Regions from separate parts of the Bacillus sp. P4_E1 genome, predicted to be linked through region 2. Evidence: a T-box and tRNA genes for the amino acid it is inferred to sense, from the RefSeq annotation. Region 2 holds a T-box; the other holds one or more tRNA genes.
What was found. A T-box is a leader RNA that pairs with one kind of tRNA and senses whether it is charged. The one in region 2 lies ahead of AC1DS7_RS10355 (valine--tRNA ligase), so its partner is inferred to be a tRNA-Val.
Positions count from the first base shown of each region.

Region 1: it encodes a tRNA-Val, which carries the amino acid that the T-box ahead of AC1DS7_RS10355 (valine--tRNA ligase) is inferred to sense. The anticodon was not compared.

Region 1 covers NZ_JBFUIV010000008.1:72,756-82,241, forward strand. Annotated here, with positions in the region: gene AC1DS7_RS13170 (DUF4047 domain-containing protein) at 1-574, opposite strand, end outside; gene AC1DS7_RS13175 (CalY family protein) at 736-1,323, opposite strand; gene sipW (signal peptidase I SipW) at 1,390-1,959, opposite strand; gene AC1DS7_RS13185 (D-alanyl-D-alanine carboxypeptidase family protein) at 2,157-3,443, opposite strand; gene AC1DS7_RS13190 (hypothetical protein) at 3,598-3,825, opposite strand; gene AC1DS7_RS13195 (hypothetical protein) at 4,109-4,324, shown strand; tRNA gene AC1DS7_RS13200 (tRNA-Val) at 4,518-4,590, shown strand; gene AC1DS7_RS13205 (ABC transporter permease) at 5,232-6,473, opposite strand; gene AC1DS7_RS13210 (ABC transporter ATP-binding protein) at 6,466-7,365, opposite strand; gene AC1DS7_RS13215 (hypothetical protein) at 7,398-7,466, opposite strand; partial or broken gene AC1DS7_RS13220 (hypothetical protein) at 7,813-8,176, opposite strand; gene AC1DS7_RS13225 (DUF3976 domain-containing protein) at 8,311-8,493, opposite strand; gene AC1DS7_RS13230 (hypothetical protein) at 8,522-8,899, opposite strand; partial or broken gene AC1DS7_RS13235 (helix-turn-helix transcriptional regulator) at 8,902-9,018, opposite strand.
Region 2 covers NZ_JBFUIV010000006.1:46,780-56,265, reverse strand. Annotated here, with positions in the region: gene AC1DS7_RS10355 (valine--tRNA ligase) at 1-1,054, opposite strand, end outside; T-box leader at 1,093-1,324, opposite strand; gene ysxE (spore coat protein YsxE) at 1,459-2,484, opposite strand; gene spoVID (stage VI sporulation protein D) at 2,557-3,564, opposite strand; gene hemL (glutamate-1-semialdehyde 2,1-aminomutase) at 3,644-4,933, opposite strand; gene hemB (porphobilinogen synthase) at 4,933-5,922, opposite strand; gene hemD (uroporphyrinogen-III synthase) at 6,096-6,848, opposite strand; gene hemC (hydroxymethylbilane synthase) at 6,851-7,780, opposite strand; gene AC1DS7_RS10320 (cytochrome c biogenesis protein) at 7,798-8,631, opposite strand; gene hemA (glutamyl-tRNA reductase) at 8,649-9,486, opposite strand, start outside.

The DNA of each region.
Region 1 (9,486 bases), on a different contig from region 2:
TTTGCTTCTCAGCCTCACTCACTTGTTTTGCTGTTTCATCTACTAATAATTTTTCAAAAGCTTGAATTTGTTTATCAATCACCTGTAAATTAACCTCTTTATCAACATACTCACAGTGCTCTTTAACTATATGAAAACCAGCATTCACATACGAGAATACTTGCTTATTAGATTCACTTTTATTTCCCTTTAACTCTTCTTTCACTTTGTTATAAGGATTTTCTATTGATGCATATACCTTTTGTAACAGTTCCCTCTCAGTAACAATTTTCTCACGTCCTTGCTTCCACATAACAAGCGCCTGTTCTAATTCTTGAGTGGAAGTGAAAGTTACTTTCGATTTCATCTCTTCATACTCATGCAAAATTACTTCCTTATGTTGCTTAGCTTGTTCTGTCAACTGATCAACTGTTTTTGGAAAAATACTTGCTGTAGAAATAGTAGCCTGCACTTTCGTCTCATGAATGAAAGCTGCCTCTGTATAAGTCATCATTTGAGAACCTAAATAAAAAGTAATAGAGCACAAACATGGCAATATAAGCATCTTTTTGAATTTGCGAGGTGCCTTCAGCATTTTAATCTCTCCTATCGAACAACTTGTTCTTTATCAAGAACTATACCTTTATTATAATAAAGTGAATTACAAAATGATATAAAAATTATGTTTCTTTTTACATTTCTCTTTTAACACAAAAAGAGACTACCACTTTTGATAGTCTCTTTTTGTTGTCATTATTATTTCGTTTCACCATCGCCTTGCTGTGCATCAAACGTCCAAGTTAATTGTAACTTATCGCCTTGGAATTCATTTTGGTCTTTTTTATTATCAACGAATTCAAATTTCACTTTGAATTTATCAGATTTACCTGCAGAAATACCTTTTTCATCCCAGAACCAAGCAGCTAAATCATTATTAACTGCTGTAAGTGTATCACCCTTCAATTTATCTAATGTAGTTTCTTTCACAATCGTCTCATGCTTATCTACATTTTTTAAGAATGTTACTTTAATATGTTTACCAAAATCATCTTTATTATCTTTCTTCGTATCTTCTACACTATAGTCTGTTTTTAATAGAACCTTTTTAATATCTAAAGAGCCTTTATTTTCTAGTTTAAATTCTTTTTCAATTGTATCACCAGGTTTTAAATTCGATACATTAACAACTGTTGATGGATTTAATGATAAATCAAGCGTACCAGCCGCAAATGTATTATTTGACACTTCTTTATCGCTAAAGAATGCAAATGTTCCTCCACCAACTAATGCTGCTCCTAATACTGCTGATGCGATACCCATTCCTAATTTTTTCTTTAAAGTCATGTCCATATCCCCTTAATATATATATATATTTGTTAACTTCCTAAACGGAAAGTATAACCAAACGAACTAGACGGATTGTTCTACTTTTTTATCTTTCTTTTCTCCGTCAATGCTACGAATAGCGCCAAAAATAGAAATTGCGGAATAGCCAAGTAAAAAGACTCCAGGAATAATGAGAAGTAATGCTGCTCCCGCTTTTGAACTCGCATAATTCAGTCCATAACCAACGTATGGAACTGTAATATCTGCATACTTTCCAATTACATTCTCTGCAAGTACTGGTGCTAAATCTGGTCCGTTGTTGTTATCCCCTTTTGTTTCATACATTACTTTTCCATTTGTATCTTTCACACCGATAATACGGTGAGTGATAATTTTGTCATCTTTCTCTTTAAACGTAATAACATCACCTTTTTTATATTTAGAACCATCTTTCGTTGGCTCTATCGCAATGATTGATCCTGTTAAAAATGTTGGTTCCATCGATCCTGAAAGAACGCTCTTAAATTGATATCCCATCACTGTTGGATCCCCGCCACTCGCTTTTGAAGAAATAACTACAAAAGCTAAACAAACCATTACCGCAAATAAAACAAATGAGATAACGTTGCTAATCACCTTCCAAATTAATTTCATCGTCTCTCTCCCTCTCCGTTGTTTTATGTTATTTGAAGTATACAATATTCATTTCCGTTCTTTAACAAGAACACAAGTAAATAATATAACGAACGATACGGAAATGCAATAAGAAAATTTACAATTATTAGTTAAATCATTTTTGAAATGCATACAAAAAAGACCGTGACAAAATCTCATCACGGTCTACTAGCAATTTATTTTTCTTCTGATTTCATCCCTTGGTTATTTCGGCGCAGCACTACATATAAAATCGCTCCAAATAATAAAATCGCACCTATTCCAACACTTATCACTTTCACATTCGATTCCTTTACTTCAGGTGCAACTGTATCTTTTTTAGGCATCGCAAAAGTAACATCTTCTTTTGAAAGAACATTTATAGTCGCAATCGTTTGATTATTCTTTATAATATCTACCGCACCAACTACTTCACCGCGATGAATTCCTTTTTGATACAAAGATTCTTTATCCACTGAATTAACCCGAAAAGCCGTTTTTATATTTTTCCCTTCATCTTTCTTTAGCATAAGCTCTGCACTTTTTTCCAGCTCAGAATCAACATCTTTATTTAAATACTTTGCCTTTTGGTGCCAACTATGTTTATCTAGTACAGTTTGCTTCGTAAATTGCCCAAAAGAATATTCCGCCATCTGCTTCAAATCTTCATAAATTTCAGGTCTTTGAGAAGCCATTACTACATTTATAATACGATTACCATCCTTCTCATTTAATAAAACGAGCGTATTGCGTGCTTCATTCGTAAATCCTGTCTTACCACCAATGCTATATGGATTTTCAAAATAAGTAGACTTATTAAAAATAGAAACTGTTTGCGTAGATGTCGTAACCGTCGTTCTTTTCGTATTCATCGCTTGTAAAATTTCAGGATACTTTTGCACACCTCTCGTAATCATGGCCATATCATATGGCGTCGTATAATGATTTGGATCATGCAATCCATTTGGCGTTACAAAATGACTATCTTTAGCCCCTAATTGCTTCGCCCTTTCATTCATCATATTGGCGAAGTTTTCAACACTTCCTCCAATACGCTCCGCAATCGCATAGGATACATCATTCGCACTCAGCACCATTAAAATCATAAGTGCAGTATTTCTATTAATAGTCTCACCAGGTTGAAACTCAATTTGATAATTACTCTTCTCTTGATCTAATGCTAATTGTGAAAACGTAAATTGATCCTCTGGCTTCGTATGCTCCATCAGTAAAATCGCCGTTAACACTTTCGTCATACTAGCAGGGAACGCACGATGATGTGCATTTTTGTCGTACAACATATCTCCTGTTTTCGCATCAATCGTAGTCGCAAACTGACTAAAAACATTCGGCCCTTCCGCAGGTGGAGGTGCCACTTGCTCCGGATTTACTCCAATATTCGTCTCAGCATATAACGTCATAGGTGTCAAAAAAAATAAACAAATAACCATAACAAAAACCGAAATTTCCTTAAAATTTACCATATGACTCTCCCTTTTCCCTTTACTTTCACATTCTATAAAATACCTCTACCAACCTATATGTAATTTGTATTAATTTGGAAGAATATTCACTTTTTTTACTATATCACACTTTTACGATTAGGAACATAAATATACAACAAAAAATAAGAAGGAATTACTCTTTCTTATCCTTCTCATCAATCAATGAGTCTATTAAATTTTGACTAGCTTCCTCAGGTGTAATCTCATCTGTCATCCCCATAAACGACCAACCTTTAGAATCGACCCACTCAACGAACTCTTGTAAAAACTCATCATGCGTCACATCCACATCAAGAATCGAACCATCAATCGAAATCGTTCTATTTCTAGACACACGCATCTTAAACGTTTTTCTTACCATTACAATTATTCTCCCTCTACTCCTGAATATTTATAAATATCTTGTACTTCTTTTATACATGATTTCTTGAAAATTGTAAAAAGGATATATTGGCCAATTTGCATATTAAAAATGAAAATCTCTTATTATATAACCCTCACACTACATTCATTTAGTCATAAATTACGGAATACATCCATATAAAAAAACAAACCAACTTATATTCTATCACACTAAATGCACTTGACTTTAGTACAATCAAATGGAATATATTAGAAAACACCTTAAAATGAGGAGGAACTCCATGGCGCGTTGTACATATTGTAAAACGAAGTGGAAAGTAAAAGATGTATGGTCGATACTCGTAACATTTGAAAAAGATTGTCCGTATTGTTTCGGAAGACAATATATGTCTAATGATACCTTTCATCATGCTAACGCCGCTTTACCTTTGCTATTCTTATGTCCTTTACTTGTTGATCTAAGTGACGAAAATCCTTTAGATAACTATCGAAAATAATATAACCGCTACATTCAAAACCTACTTTCTATTCAGTTCTCTCCTTATTAATTCTCCCTTTATTCACTACTAATATACTTGCACATGCTCCCTCTTTAAAAACTTACTATAAAAATATTGTAAAATTTCAGTTAATTATATATAATTGCTTTAGCATAATTATTAAAGATGCTATTACATAAGCATTTTTTAAGATCCCGTAGCTCAGCAGGGAGAGCGCCACCTTGACAGGGTGGAGGTCGCTGGTTCGAGGCCAGTCGGGATCATATGAGAAACCCCTTGATAGTCACGGGGCTTTCTTTATGTAGCAAATCAATATATTATTTTTATAATAAATTTTTATATACTGTTCGAGATTTGATCAATATCTCTCTTTTGGTTAACGATTAATTTTTCATATGAAAATAAACTTATGATTTTAAATCTCTTATTAGATTTGAGTCAATATTTTAGACAAAAAAGCTCACTCTTAGCTAGCTTTATTTTATTTGATTTACTGCTATTTGTAATATCGTTCACCGTGATATAGCAAAGTGCGATTCTAAACTTGTAATATTCAACATGTCTTCAAAAAGCAATAAATATATCCACTTCTTTCAACTTATATTTATTTCGATTGAAACATTGCGTAAGATTCTGTGAAACTTCCAGTTCATCAATCGCTAATATTATATTTATACCATTTCCCCTACTTCTTTTCCTCAATTTTTGAGAAAGACATAAATTATATCACTCATAGCTCTGCGTTGTTCACCAGAACTCAATTCTTCACTCTCTTCTTGGGAACTTTTTAAAGTTTTCTTTAAAAAAATAGCCTAATACAATAATTTATATATAAAAATTATTGTAACAACAAAAAACTACATAGATTAACTATGTAGTCTTTTTAAATATGAATAAGCCAATCTTATTTTTTCCCTAACTTGATTGCCCTTTTGATATTACTAAATGCGCCTTTACCATATAATAATACGCCACCGCGGTAAACACGACTCGTTAAACCAATCATCATACATATTGTTGCAATTAGAATCGCTAATGCAAGCGCAATCTCCCATACTGGGATATTGAGGAATCCAATTCGAACGAGCATAACAATAGGAGTAAAGAAAGGTATATAACTAGTAATGGTAACAACCGTGCTACTTGGATTTGACATTCCATAAAGTGCGATATATAAAGCAGCAATTAACATAAATGTTAACGGCATAACAGCTTGAGAAGATTCCTCTATACGACTAATAATAGAGCCGAGTAGACAAGATAATGAGCCATATAATAAGAATCCTAATGTGAAGAATAGAATCCCATACACCACTAAAGTAGGAGCAATAGAATTAAAATCAATACTGTTTAAAATATCATTTTCCGAATCATTAACTGATGTTTTATACCCAACAGTTACGACCAAACACCAAATTATGATTTGCGTAATACCTGCTGATAATGTTGAAAATAGCTTCGCATATAAATGTTTGGTAGGCGAAATACTTGAAACAACTAACTCCATGACACGAGAAGATTTCTCTGTTGCAACATCTGTAGCTAATTGTGCAGCATACAATAATATCATTAAATAATTTAACATGATAAAGGTATTAATTAAAATCCCTACACCCTCTGTATGTTTTCCATCTTTAACCTTATCTGATATAGTTTTGGTATGAATTTCTACTGGCGTTGTTAGCACCTTTAATTCATCTTGTGATAGATTTAATTGCTGCGCGAAATTAGAAGATTGTATTTGAGATAAAATCGTTTGAACCTTACTAACATCTTGCTGATTTGTATCTGTCTCAGTTATATACGTAGCCTTTAGTTGCTTATTATCCAATTCCTCTACAACGATTGCATATGTATAATCACCATCTTTAACACCTGATTCTGCTTTTTGTTTATCCGTACTATGTTTAACATGTATCTTACTATCGACATTTTTAAACACTTGTTGAATTGTTGTATATAATTCTTCTTTTTCTGTAACAACGACAACTTGCTCTTCCTCGTTACCTACAAAATAGTTATAAATTTTTTCAAAATTCATCATTCCTATAATTAACATAGAAATCATGATTGTAATAACAATATATGATGTAGCTTTTACCTTAGATTTATAGTTTTGTAAAAAAATCGTCCAGAAACTATTCATGCTGTGCACCTACTTTCTCAATAAAGATGTCATTTAATGTAGGTTCCTCTACTGCGAATTTTTTAACAAAACCTAATTTCGTTATCTCTTTAAATAAAACATGCGAAACTTCTTCATATGAAATTTTAAGAGTAACTGCATTTTTACGTTTTTTCATACTTTCTACACCTTTTATTTCTTTCAAATGATCAAAGTCATGATCGCCAACGATTACAACATTCTTTTTACCAAAGTCACTTTTAATTTTGGCAATGTCTCCTTGAACAACAGGTACTCCTTTGTTCATGATACAAATGTGTTGGCATAACTCTTCCACATGTTCCATACGATGTGAACTAAAAAGTATCGACGCCCCTTGTTTTTGCATATCAAGAACAGCTTCTTTTAACATTTCAACATTTACTGGATCTAAACCACTAAATGGTTCATCTAAAATTAATAGTTCAGGCTTATGTATAATCGCTGTTATCAGCTGAATTTTTTGCTGATTCCCTTTTGAAAGTTCTCCTACCTTTTTGTTCAGATACTCAGTAATATTAAAACGCTCCAGCCAATAGTGAAGTTCTTTTTCTGCATCTTTACTTTTCATGTTCTTTAATTTTGCAAAAAAGTTAACTTGTTCTTTGACAGTCATTTTCGCATAAAGCCCACGTTCTTCGGGTAAATACCCAATCTTATCCGTTACATCATAATTTATAGGCTTACCATTCCATGAAATGGTTCCGCTTGATTTCGATAAAAGGCCAAGTATCATTCGAAATGTAGTCGTTTTACCTGCTCCATTCCCGCCCAAGAATCCAAAAATTTCACCTTTTGGTATCTCGATATTCAAATTATTCACTGCAACATGTTCGTCAAATTTCTTTATTAAATCTTTAATTAGTAAACTCATTATCCACACCCTTAATTCCCAAGATGATTTATTTATACAATTGTATATCCATAGTCAACAACAATATTTTGACCTCTAATGGCATCGCTTTTATCAGACATTAAAAATAAGATAACATTTGTAACATCTGAAATTCAAACAATTTCCCTATATGATATTTTTTCAATAACTTATTTCCTTCAAAAATCATTCATTACCAACAAATGTTATATTTTTCATTATAAGGTTAGCATAAGATTTAGAATAACCAATATGCAATTTTGCATATTTTAATATTTTTATAAGGTATTTCTTTGAAAAAATTTTCGTTATGTACTTTAAAACAACTTATAGGCACATTTAAGCTGCTCAATAGATAAATCATTCGTTTCTATTTTTTCAAAAGTTCCTGCTTTCCATCTCATAACGCTCACTACTCTCTATTAAAAATTTGTTTCTTCATTTATATTATAATACTTGCTTTAACATCAGCCTTACTATTCTATATTCGTCACCATAAGGTTCCTTTATGATTAATGGCGAGTAATCATTTTTTTCTTCCTCAATCATTGTGAATACTTCTGTTTTTTCTTTTAATGTATTAGATTCGCTATTGTTAGTAGGCCTTTTGCTTGTTTCAATTTCCTTCGTCACTTCGCCAAGCTTTTGCCCGACTTCTTCTGCTTTGACAGGTTCATTCGTAACGTAGTATTCCTGGCCCTCCCATACTAACATAGGTGGCACTTGTTCTCGTTTGTTACATATTATATAAGTAACAAACGAGAACAAGTAGTAGACATGTTAATAAAAAGAAGATAGCTTTTTTATTCATATACTATTCTCCTTGCCTATCATTTTATTGGATTATATAATACACAGAATAGATAGCAAATGGATTTTATGGTAATTTTTAGTTTTATTTTCAAAAAGAAAAACCTTACAAAAGTAAGGTTCCATTTTTAAATTCTATAGTGACTGATTTATTAAAACGATCATTACGATAATCGCTATAAACATAACAACTAAACAGCCGATCATTTTATAAAATCCTCGTTTCGTTAACGTCCCACCTTGAACGTCTTTACGAATAAATAAGAATACCGCTAAAAATAAAACAAGCCCCATGCCAAAAGCGTACATCATTTGCATATGTTAATCTTCCTTTCTCTTTTACATCTTAATATCTTTTAGATAAAACAACAAACGATATAAAAACTGTACTCATCGTAAGTGCCATTAATATATTCAATAGTTCAACCGCAGATAGCGTAATTACTTTTAAGTTTAAGCCGATAGAGAAAAGAAGATAGTATGCCGTTAGTGCAAAAAAACTGAAGAACATTCCTTTATAACGAATGAGTTTCATTCGCTCATCTTTTTCTTTAAATTGCGGGTGCAAGTAGCTTAGGCAAAAACACATGATCATCATTGCAAGTACTGTATAGGTTGGAATTGGCGGCGCGGAATGTGTCATTATACCTGCTAATATCATAGTTCCACTCATAATTAAAAAGATAATTCCCATAATTACAAAGTACTTTTGTGAATAATTCATCTCTATTCCTCCCCTTCTTTTCCTTCATAAATAAATACATGTTCTATCGTTGTCTGAAATGCTTTTGCAATTTCAAATGCTAACGGAAGTGATGGATCATATTTTCCCTTTTCAATTGAATAGAAGAAACTTTTTCAAATTCAGCACGTCTATTTTGAAATGAAACATGGAACAATGTATATAGCCGTTACTATATCCCCTCTCCGTTTTTATGAAAATTTAATATCTCCATATTTGTTTTATCCTTTTAAAATGTTTCATTCTGCTCTTTATCGGGTGAAATGCGCTATTGTTTTTACGTTGTTTTTCGCCATATTTATAGAAACTAACGGTTTATGAAGCATTTTTTATGTATAGCCACTTTTTTTGTAGAAATCCTTCATTTTCCTTTCGATATTTAACACTATCGAGATAAAGTTTATGGTAAATTCATAATTTTTTATTTTTTATACTATATTCCGTTATATTGTTGTATAATATCAATGAAAGCGCTTATTATTCCAATATACATAATTCGAACTAAACTTTATCAAAACATTCTGATAGTTATACTTATATTTAAATGCAACAATTATAGGTATTAATGT
Region 2 (9,486 bases):
TACGCTCACTATGACCTACTGAGTGCATATGAGGCTCGATTTCTACTAATACGCCAGCTTCTTGTAAGTCTTTCACTAACTCTTTACGGCATTCGAAACGATCCATACCGTTATACTTACCAGCTTTTTCGTTCATCGTTCCATCTTCGTTCATTACTAAAATACGTGGTAAGTCATGACGGTTACCTACTTCAAAGTCATTCGGGTCATGAGCTGGTGTAATTTTCACAACGCCTGTTCCGAAGTCTTTTTCTACGTATTCATCAGCAATAATCGGAATCTCTCGGCCTACGATTGGAAGTGTAACTGTTTTTCCGATTAAATGTTTGTAGCGATCATCTTCTGGATGAACTGCTACCGCTGTATCACCAAGCATTGTTTCTGGACGAGTAGTTGCAAGGCGAATGTGACCAGAACCGTCTGTTAACGGATAGTTCATATGGTAGAATGCACCTTGAACTTCTTTATGAATTACTTCAATATCAGAAAGAGCTGTGCGTGTTGCTGGATCCCAGTTGATGATATACTCACCGCGGTAAATTAAGTCTTTTTCATATAATTGTACGAATACTTTATTAACAGCGTTAGATAAACCTTCGTCTAATGTGAAGCGTTCACGAGAATAGTCTAGTCCTAAACCAACTTTCCCCCATTGTTGACGAATGTGAGAAGCGTATTCTTCTTTCCATTCCCAAGCTTTTTCAAGGAATTTCTCACGACCAAGATCGTAACGTGAAATACCTTCTTCACGAAGTTTTCCTTCTACTTTCGCTTGCGTTGCGATACCAGCATGGTCCATTCCTGGAAGCCATAATACATCGTAACCTTGCATACGCTTTGTACGAGTTAGAATATCTTGAAGCGTCGTATCCCAAGCGTGACCTAAGTGTAACTTACCAGTTACGTTCGGAGGTGGAATTACAATTGTATATGGTTGTTTCTTCTCATCTCCTGTTGCTTCGAAATATTTGCCTTCAAGCCACCACTTGTAAAGGCCTTCTTCAACGGACATATGATCATATTTAGTTGGTAAATTATTTTCCGTGTTTGACATTATTTTCCCTCCTTAAAATAAAAAATGCCCCTCATCCAAAAAAGGACGAGGGACATCGCGGTACCACCTTTATTTACAAACAAATTCAGAATTTGCTTATACTCTTAATTTGATAACGGACAAATCCGTCTTTTCCTAATAAGAATCATTCCGTTCAGAAAAGATGCTCCAGGGCTACCTTCTAACATAACTATCTAGAGAACCTCCCAGCCAATGGTTCCCCTCTCTGAAGACGTTTCATGTTATACTCTTCCCCTTCAATGCATTTATGTGATTGTTAATTATTATATACAATAGTGTAAAAAACGAAACCTTATTCGTCAAGATAAATTTGAAACTACGGCTTTTATCTCTTTATGGAACTAATAAAAAAAGATAAGCAGGGTTCTCCCTACTTATCTTCTTTATCCGTTCCCTTGCTGGGCAGCTTGTAATTGCGAAAGGAAATATTCTGTATTACTAATGAGCCAATGCGATTGCTGCAGAATTTTTACCCCGCGAAGCTCATTTTCTTCATTACGACTCTTTCTTCTTTTCGTATACGACTGAATTTGCCGAATAAAATGCGACGGGTACGTCATATACGCAAACATAAGAAGCTGCTCCTCTTTCGTAAATGGAAAATTTTTTTGATACATTTGATACCATTCAAAGCGGTCGCTCCGCGCAATTGGATATGTGTTCAAAGACCTTGAATAAAAGCTGACGATATCCTGTACCGGTGTAGCAAACTGAGACTTTTCTAAACTAATAAAATAACCGTTTCGTTCATAATCAAATAAAAAGTGATTAAGCGATACATTTCCATGAACGAAAGTAGTACGTGTTTTTTCCTTTTCTTTCATTGCATCATGCCATTCACTTAATTGTTTCGTTGCGAACTCACGTGCTCTCATAACGTGGTGATAATACGTACAATATTGTAATTCAAATGGAGACATATACCACTTCGCTTCAGATTCTATGAGAAACTCTTCTAATATCTCGCCATCATTTTCCCAACGGCCGGATATATTTGTATAATGTTTTTCTAAATCTTCTTCTGTATAAGTCTCCTCTTTCACCGTTTTTTGATGCAACGTCCCGAGCGTTTGAAACATCTTATGGTATTGATCATTATCTTCGCCATTTCCCTCCGCACGTTCTAACCAAGGCATTAAATAATAGCTATACGCCCCATCACTTAAAACATAATTCCCGTCCGTCGTGTGATAAATAGGTACATAATTCGAAAAACCTTTCTCCTTCAAATACTGAATATGGTGTAAAAAATTATTCCGCTCTAATTTTCTATCTTGTATTTTCTTTAACGCATACGGACCTTGATTCGTATAAATTTTCATTACACTTCCGTGCTCTTCCATATGCTGAGTGTCCAATCTATATTGCCTCACAATGGGTTCATAGCGATTTCGTAATTCAATATCCATACGAATAACCCTTTCTTATTCAAAACATAGCTTCTAGGAAAAGAAAAGAGGTGAGTGAAAAAACTCACTCACTTATTTCACTGTTGCTTTTGAAACAGGAATATATATAATTTGCCCTGTAGTTAAATATATATCTTCTGATTGATTTACACGATATAAGCTTTGTACAGTCGTTTCATAACGTTCTGCAACCGATTCAATTGTATCTCCTTCTTGTACGAAGTACATTCTTACCTTCGTAAATTCTTCTTCTGGTTCTTTCGTAAATAATTTCGTTAAATAAAGTGCATTTTCATCTCGCTGTGAATATGCTTCTTCCTCTGGCTCTTCCTGCTTTTTCGCTTTTTCTTTCTTGAAATTTTTCCGCCCGAACAATTCAAATTGTGGCGTCTTTTCTTGCTCCTCTTCACGCTCCACAAGTTCATGTTCTTCTAATTCCTCTTCTTCTATTTCTTGCTCTTTTCTTTCTTCTAACTGAAACGGCTCAAATGCATAATCTTCCCATCCATCTGATTCTTTATAGGCTGGTACCTCTTCGTGCGGTGCAGGTCTACTTTCATCTTCTTCAGCTGAATCAGCTTCCAACTCGGCATACACCGTCTCTTCCTCTTCATCCTCGGTTCTTTCTTCGTCACATAAACCTGTAATAGATATATCCGCTAATAGTTGTAAGCAACCATTTTCCTTTAATTCATAATCAAATTCCTCGATTGATACATATAATTCTTCAATTACTTTCACTCGATTTCTTGGAATTGATATTTCGAGCGGAAAGGAATGGACAAGCTCATTAACCCCGTCTGCCCTTGTTTCTACATAATCAATTGCCTTTGCTGGTGATAGCTCTCTTAACGAATAAGCTGAATCATCTTGCCTTGCAACGTACTCTCCCGTTAAATCTAATTGCCCCCTCACGATAACTTCATGATCGAGCTCCTCTATCTCAACGTCTGGATCTAACGAAATTGACAAAAGTTCTTCGACTTCCTGTCCCTTCTGGAACCAAACAGATTCTTTTAATGAAAATCGTAATGAATGATCTGTTGCCACTTCTTTTCCCCCTCCCAAACTATATGTCATTACAGATTTATGTTCTCTAAGGCTACTTTATGAATAAAAAAAATCGCTCCCCTAATGGAAAGCGATTTTCTCTAAGAAATTATGCTTTTAATTTTGACATTGCAATTTCGGCCGCCGCAATTGTCGCCTCAATATCTGCATCACTATGTGCTGTCGATAAGAATAAACCTTCAAATTGAGAAGGTGGTAAAAATACACCTTGTTCTACCATTTCACGATAGTAAGCTGCAAAGAATTCTAAGTTTGAAGATTTTGCTGCATCATAATTAATAACTTGCTCATCTGTAAAGAAAATACCAATCATAGAACCTGCACGATTAATGTGATGCGGGATATTATGCTTTTCAGCTGCCTTACGTAGTCCAGCCTCTAACATTTCTGCTTTACGCTCAAATTCCACATATGATTCTGGCGTTAACTGCACTAACGTTTCATAACCTGCTGTCATTGCAAGTGGATTACCCGATAATGTTCCAGCTTGGTAAATCGGTCCGCTTGGTGCAACTTGACGCATAATCTCTGCCTTCCCACCGTATGCTCCTACCGGCAAGCCACCACCGATTACTTTACCTAAACAAGTTAAGTCAGGAGTTACACCGTAGTAACCTTGTCCACAATTATAAGCAACACGGAATCCTGTCATTACTTCATCAAAAATAAGTAGTGCACCGTTTTGCTCTGTCACTTCACGAAGTCCTTCTAAAAACCCTGGTTGAGGAGGAACAACACCCATATTCCCTGCCACTGGTTCTACAATTATACAAGCGATGTCATCACCGAATTGTTCGAAAGCATATTTTACACTTTCTAAATCGTTATACGCTACTGTAATCGTATTTTTCGCTACACCTTCTGGTACACCAGGGCTATCTGGTAAACCTAGCGTTGCTACACCCGAACCTGCTTTAATCAATAAAGAATCACCATGACCGTGATAACAACCAATGAATTTTAAAATTTTGTTACGTCCAGTGTAACCACGAGCTAAACGTAGTGCACTCATTGTCGCCTCTGTTCCAGAGTTAACCATACGCACAATCTCAATTGATGGTACACGCTCGATAACAAGCTGCGCTAATTTATTTTCAATTTCTGTTGGTGCACCAAAGCTTGTTCCTTTTTCAGCAACAGCTTTTAAAGCCTCAACAACACGATCATTCGCATGACCATGAATTAAAGGTCCCCACGATAATACGTAATCGATGTATTCATTCCCATCGATATCATATACTTTAGAGCCTTTTCCGCGCTCCATAAACAGCGGATTCATACCAACAGACTTAAAAGCACGAACAGGGCTGTTTACGCCTCCAGGCATTAAATTTTGAGCCTCTTCAAACGCCGCAATCGACTTATCAAATTTTTTCATTATTTAGCGCCTCCTTCTTGTAACCATCTTGCTGCATCTTTTGCATGATACGTAATAATCAAGTCTGCTCCTGCGCGTTTCATGCTAATTAATTTCTCAAGTACAACTTCTTTTTCATTAATCCAACCATTTTGTGCTGCTGCTTTAATCATCGAATATTCACCACTTACGTTATAAGCAACGACTGGTAAGTTAAAGTTGTTTTTCACATCACGAACGATATCTAGATAAGAAAGAGCTGGCTTTACAATTAAGAAGTCGGCCCCTTCCATTACATCTGATTCTGCTTCACGGAATGCTTCCATACGGTTCGCTGGGTCCATTTGATATGTTTTACGGTCACCAAACTGCGGTGCACCATGTGCTGCATCACGGAACGGTCCGTAAAATGCTGATGAATATTTCACAGCGTACGACATAACTGGTACGTGCGCGAAACCATTTTCATCTAATGCATGGCGAATTGCTGTTACGAATCCGTCCATCATGTTAGATGGTGCAATAATGTCTGCCCCTGCTTTCGCTTGACTTACAGCTGTTTTTGCAAGAGCTGCAAGAGACTCATCATTTAAAATAACGCCATCTTCAATAACACCGCAATGACCATGGCTTGTAAATTGACATAAACATGTATCTGCAACTACTACTAGCTCTGGGAACTCATCTTTAATTTGCTTAATTGCACGCTGTACAATTCCCTGCTCACAATATGCCGATGATCCAACTTCGTCCTTTTCAGCAGGTAAACCAAATACAATAACAGAACGAATACCTAAATCAACGACCTCTTGCATTTCAGCTTGCAATAAATCTAAAGACATTTGATATACGCCTGGCATAGAAGGAACTTCATTACGAGTATTTTCTCCTTCTAATACAAAAATAGGGTAAATAAAATCTTCTGTATGTAAAAATGTTTCACGTACAAGCGCACGCATGCCCCCGCTTTGTCTTAAACGACGATGACGATTAAATTGTAAAGAATTCATAGATTTCTATCCCCATTCTTTTATTTTATCCCGCTATTTGCGGGCAGTAAGACCCCCACCTCAAAATTCGGCTGGAGCAAAGAAGTTAGGTGGGAGATCAACTGCCCGTAAACGCCCGATTGGTTCAACTAATAATCAGTGGGGGATGAACAAAACCCCCACTGATTAAAGTTTCACTTTATAGATTCACAAATGCATTGTAGTAATGCTTCTACAGTGTACTCTTTTGGCACAATAACATGTGGAAAATAGAGGTTCGCCTCTTTTTCCGTAATAGGCCCTATACAAGCAATTGTACATTTTTTCGTCCATTCTCTCCAGTTTGTACCCTCAAGTAAACGAACAAAACTATCAACAGTTGAAGGGCTCGTAAATGTAATAATATTTACTTCCCCTAATTTCAATGCTGTTATAAGTTCTTGTTTTTTCTCTACATTCACCTTCGTACCATATACAATTAACTCATCTAGAAAAACACCAAACTCCCTAAGTTTAACCGGGATTACATCTCTTGCTAAATTCCCTTTCGGAAATAAAATACGCTCGTTTCCACTTAGTTTTTTTACAAACTCTTCTGCAAATACTTCTGCAACAAATGCAGTGGGAACAAAATCTACTTGATAGCCTCGCTTTTCTAACTCTAACTTTGTTTTCACGCCTACTGCAGCAATTTTAATCGGTCCGGGGAGCTTCTTTCTCAAACTATCTAGAAAAAAAGCTACACCATTTTTACTCGTGAAAATAACCCAGTCATACGAATGTAGCTGCCCTGCTATATGTTGAATTTGCCTATGAGACGTACCTTCCATACGCAAAAGCGGAATTTCCAATGGAATTCCGCTCCTTTCTTTCACTGCTACACTCATTTGTTTCGCTTGGTGCTGGGCACGTGTAATCAATACTGTTTTGCCAGCGAGAGCGTTCATATTTATTGTTGCTCCTTATTTGCAGCAAGGATGAGCTCTTTTGCTCCTTGTTTAATTAAACGGTCCGCAGCCTCTAATCCAACTTGCTTCGGATCATTACCTATTACTATCTCTTTCAATAAAACAGAACCGTCCATAGAACCGACAAGCGCTGTTAATTCGATTGCATCATTTTCTTTAAGAGTTGCATATCCAGCGATTGGAACTTGGCATCCACCTTCAAGTTTATGAAGAAATACTCGTTCAGCAGCCACTGTTCTTTCTGTTACTGCATCATTAATATGTGCTAACAACTGAAGTAAATCCGTATCATCCTCACGACATTCAATCGCTAATGCACCTTGTCCTACGGCTGGTACACATAACGTTTCATCTAAATGTTCTGTAATAACTTCTCCGTCCCAGCCCATTCTCTGTAATCCAGCTGTCGCTAAAATAATTGCATCGTAATCTTCATCTTTTAACTTACGTAAGCGTGTATCGATATTCCCGCGAATCCATTTTACTTGTAAATCTGGTCTCGCAGCTAGTAGTTGTGCACTACGTCTCAAACTACTCGTTCCTAAGATCGCGCCTTCTGCTAAGTCTTTAAACGATTCTCCGTTTTTAGAAATAAAAGCATCACGAGGGTCAACGCGCTTTGGCGTACAACCAATCGTTAATCCATCTGGAAGTACAGCGGGCATATCTTTCATACTATGTACAGCCATATCAATTTCTTTCGTAAGTAACGCATGTTCAATTTCCTTTACAAATAAACCTTTTCCGCCTACTTTTGAAAGAGTAACATCTAAAATAACATCACCTTTTGTGACGATTTCTTTCACTTCAAATTCATATGGTAAACCAAGCGCTTTTAATTGATCAATAAACCAATTAGTTTGTGTTAATGCTAGTTTACTCTTTCGTGAACCTACAATAATTTTGCGCATAATTCTCTCTCTCCTCATTATAAATACCAAAAGTGGAAATTAGATAAACTGCTTAATAGAAAAATGTTAACTAGCATTACGAGAAATGCCCCGATATTCCACTGCACAATTTTCTTACCTTGCAACACATCTGCTGCTCGTAAATATAAGCCCACGCAATATACAAATAGAACGACAAAAGACCCAATTACTTTCGTATCATACCAATGGAAATTATCCAATTTTGTATATCCCCATATGCATCCTAATATAATTGCTAATAAGAAAAACGGAACAGAAAATAAATTTAATCCGTAAGACATAGATTCAAGCTTCGGCAAATTTCCTAATCTTCTTAATCTCGCATTCCACTTTTTCTTTTTTAATAGTCGGTATTGCAATAAATACATAATAGAAAAAATAAACGATACAGTAAACGTTGCATAAGAAATAATCGCCATACCGACATGCACGTATACAAGTTCTGAAACTAATTGCTCTGCAAGTACTGGCGACATCTTTCCGAGCGGTGTAAAAATAGAAAAAGCGCTTACGCCAAATGCTACAACATTTGTAAAAAAGACTAAAAAGTCAATACGCATAAATCGATTAATGACTAATGACATCGTAATCAATAACCAAACATAAAAATAAATCCCTGATAATAAAGTTAAAATAGGATTCGTTTCTGAATCTGTAGCCCTAAGCAACATAAAGATAGACTGCAGAACCCATACAATCGAAAGTAACCAAAAAGCAAAGCGGTTCGCCTTTCGGTTACTTTGGAAATAATCTATAAAATATAAACTAATGCTACAAGCATATAAAATAATTGCAATATGATAAATAATACTGTTATTTAAAAAACTCATCCGATCATCCTTCCAAGTTATAAAGATGGAACGGATGGTGTCCACGCTCTTTTATGTTCTACTTCTTCCGTATTTCCCGCTTCTTCCACTTCTAAATCAAAAATCTTCGCAAATAAAGCTAATTTTTCGCCAGCTCCCTCTTCAACAGCTAATTCTTTAGCTACTAAAATTGGGTCTTTTAACAATTGGTTAATAATACTTTTCGTATGTTTACTAATTACTTTTTTCTCACGATCACTAAGGTTTGGTATTTTTCGCTCAAGACTTTCCATCGTATCACTTTGAATTGCTAGCGCTTTATCACGAAGAGCTGATATTAACGGTACAACACCTAGCGTACTTAACCACGTTTTAAATAAAACCATTTCTTCTTCAATCATAAATTGAATTTTCTCTGCTTCTTTTAAACGTTCAGCACGGTTTGCTTCAACTACACCTTGCAGATCGTCGATATCATATAAGAAAGAGCCTTCTAATTCATCAATCGCCGGATCAATATCACGTGGTACTGCAATATCAACCATAAATAACGGACGACCAGAGCGCATTCTCTCTACTTTTGTCATCATTTCTTTCGTAATGACATATTCTGATGCACCCGTTGAACTAATTAAAATATCCGCTTCTAATAATGCACATTGCAATTCACTTAAAGGCTTTGCATGTCCCATATATTTCTCAGCCATCACTTCCGCTTTCGTAAGCGTCCTATTCATAACCGTTACTTTACGAGCTCCACTTCCGTATAAGTTTTGCAGTGCAAGTTCACCCATCTTACCCGCACCAAGAATAAGTACATGACAATCTGTTAAATCGCCAAATATTTTCTTTCCGAGCTCAACAGCAGCATAACTA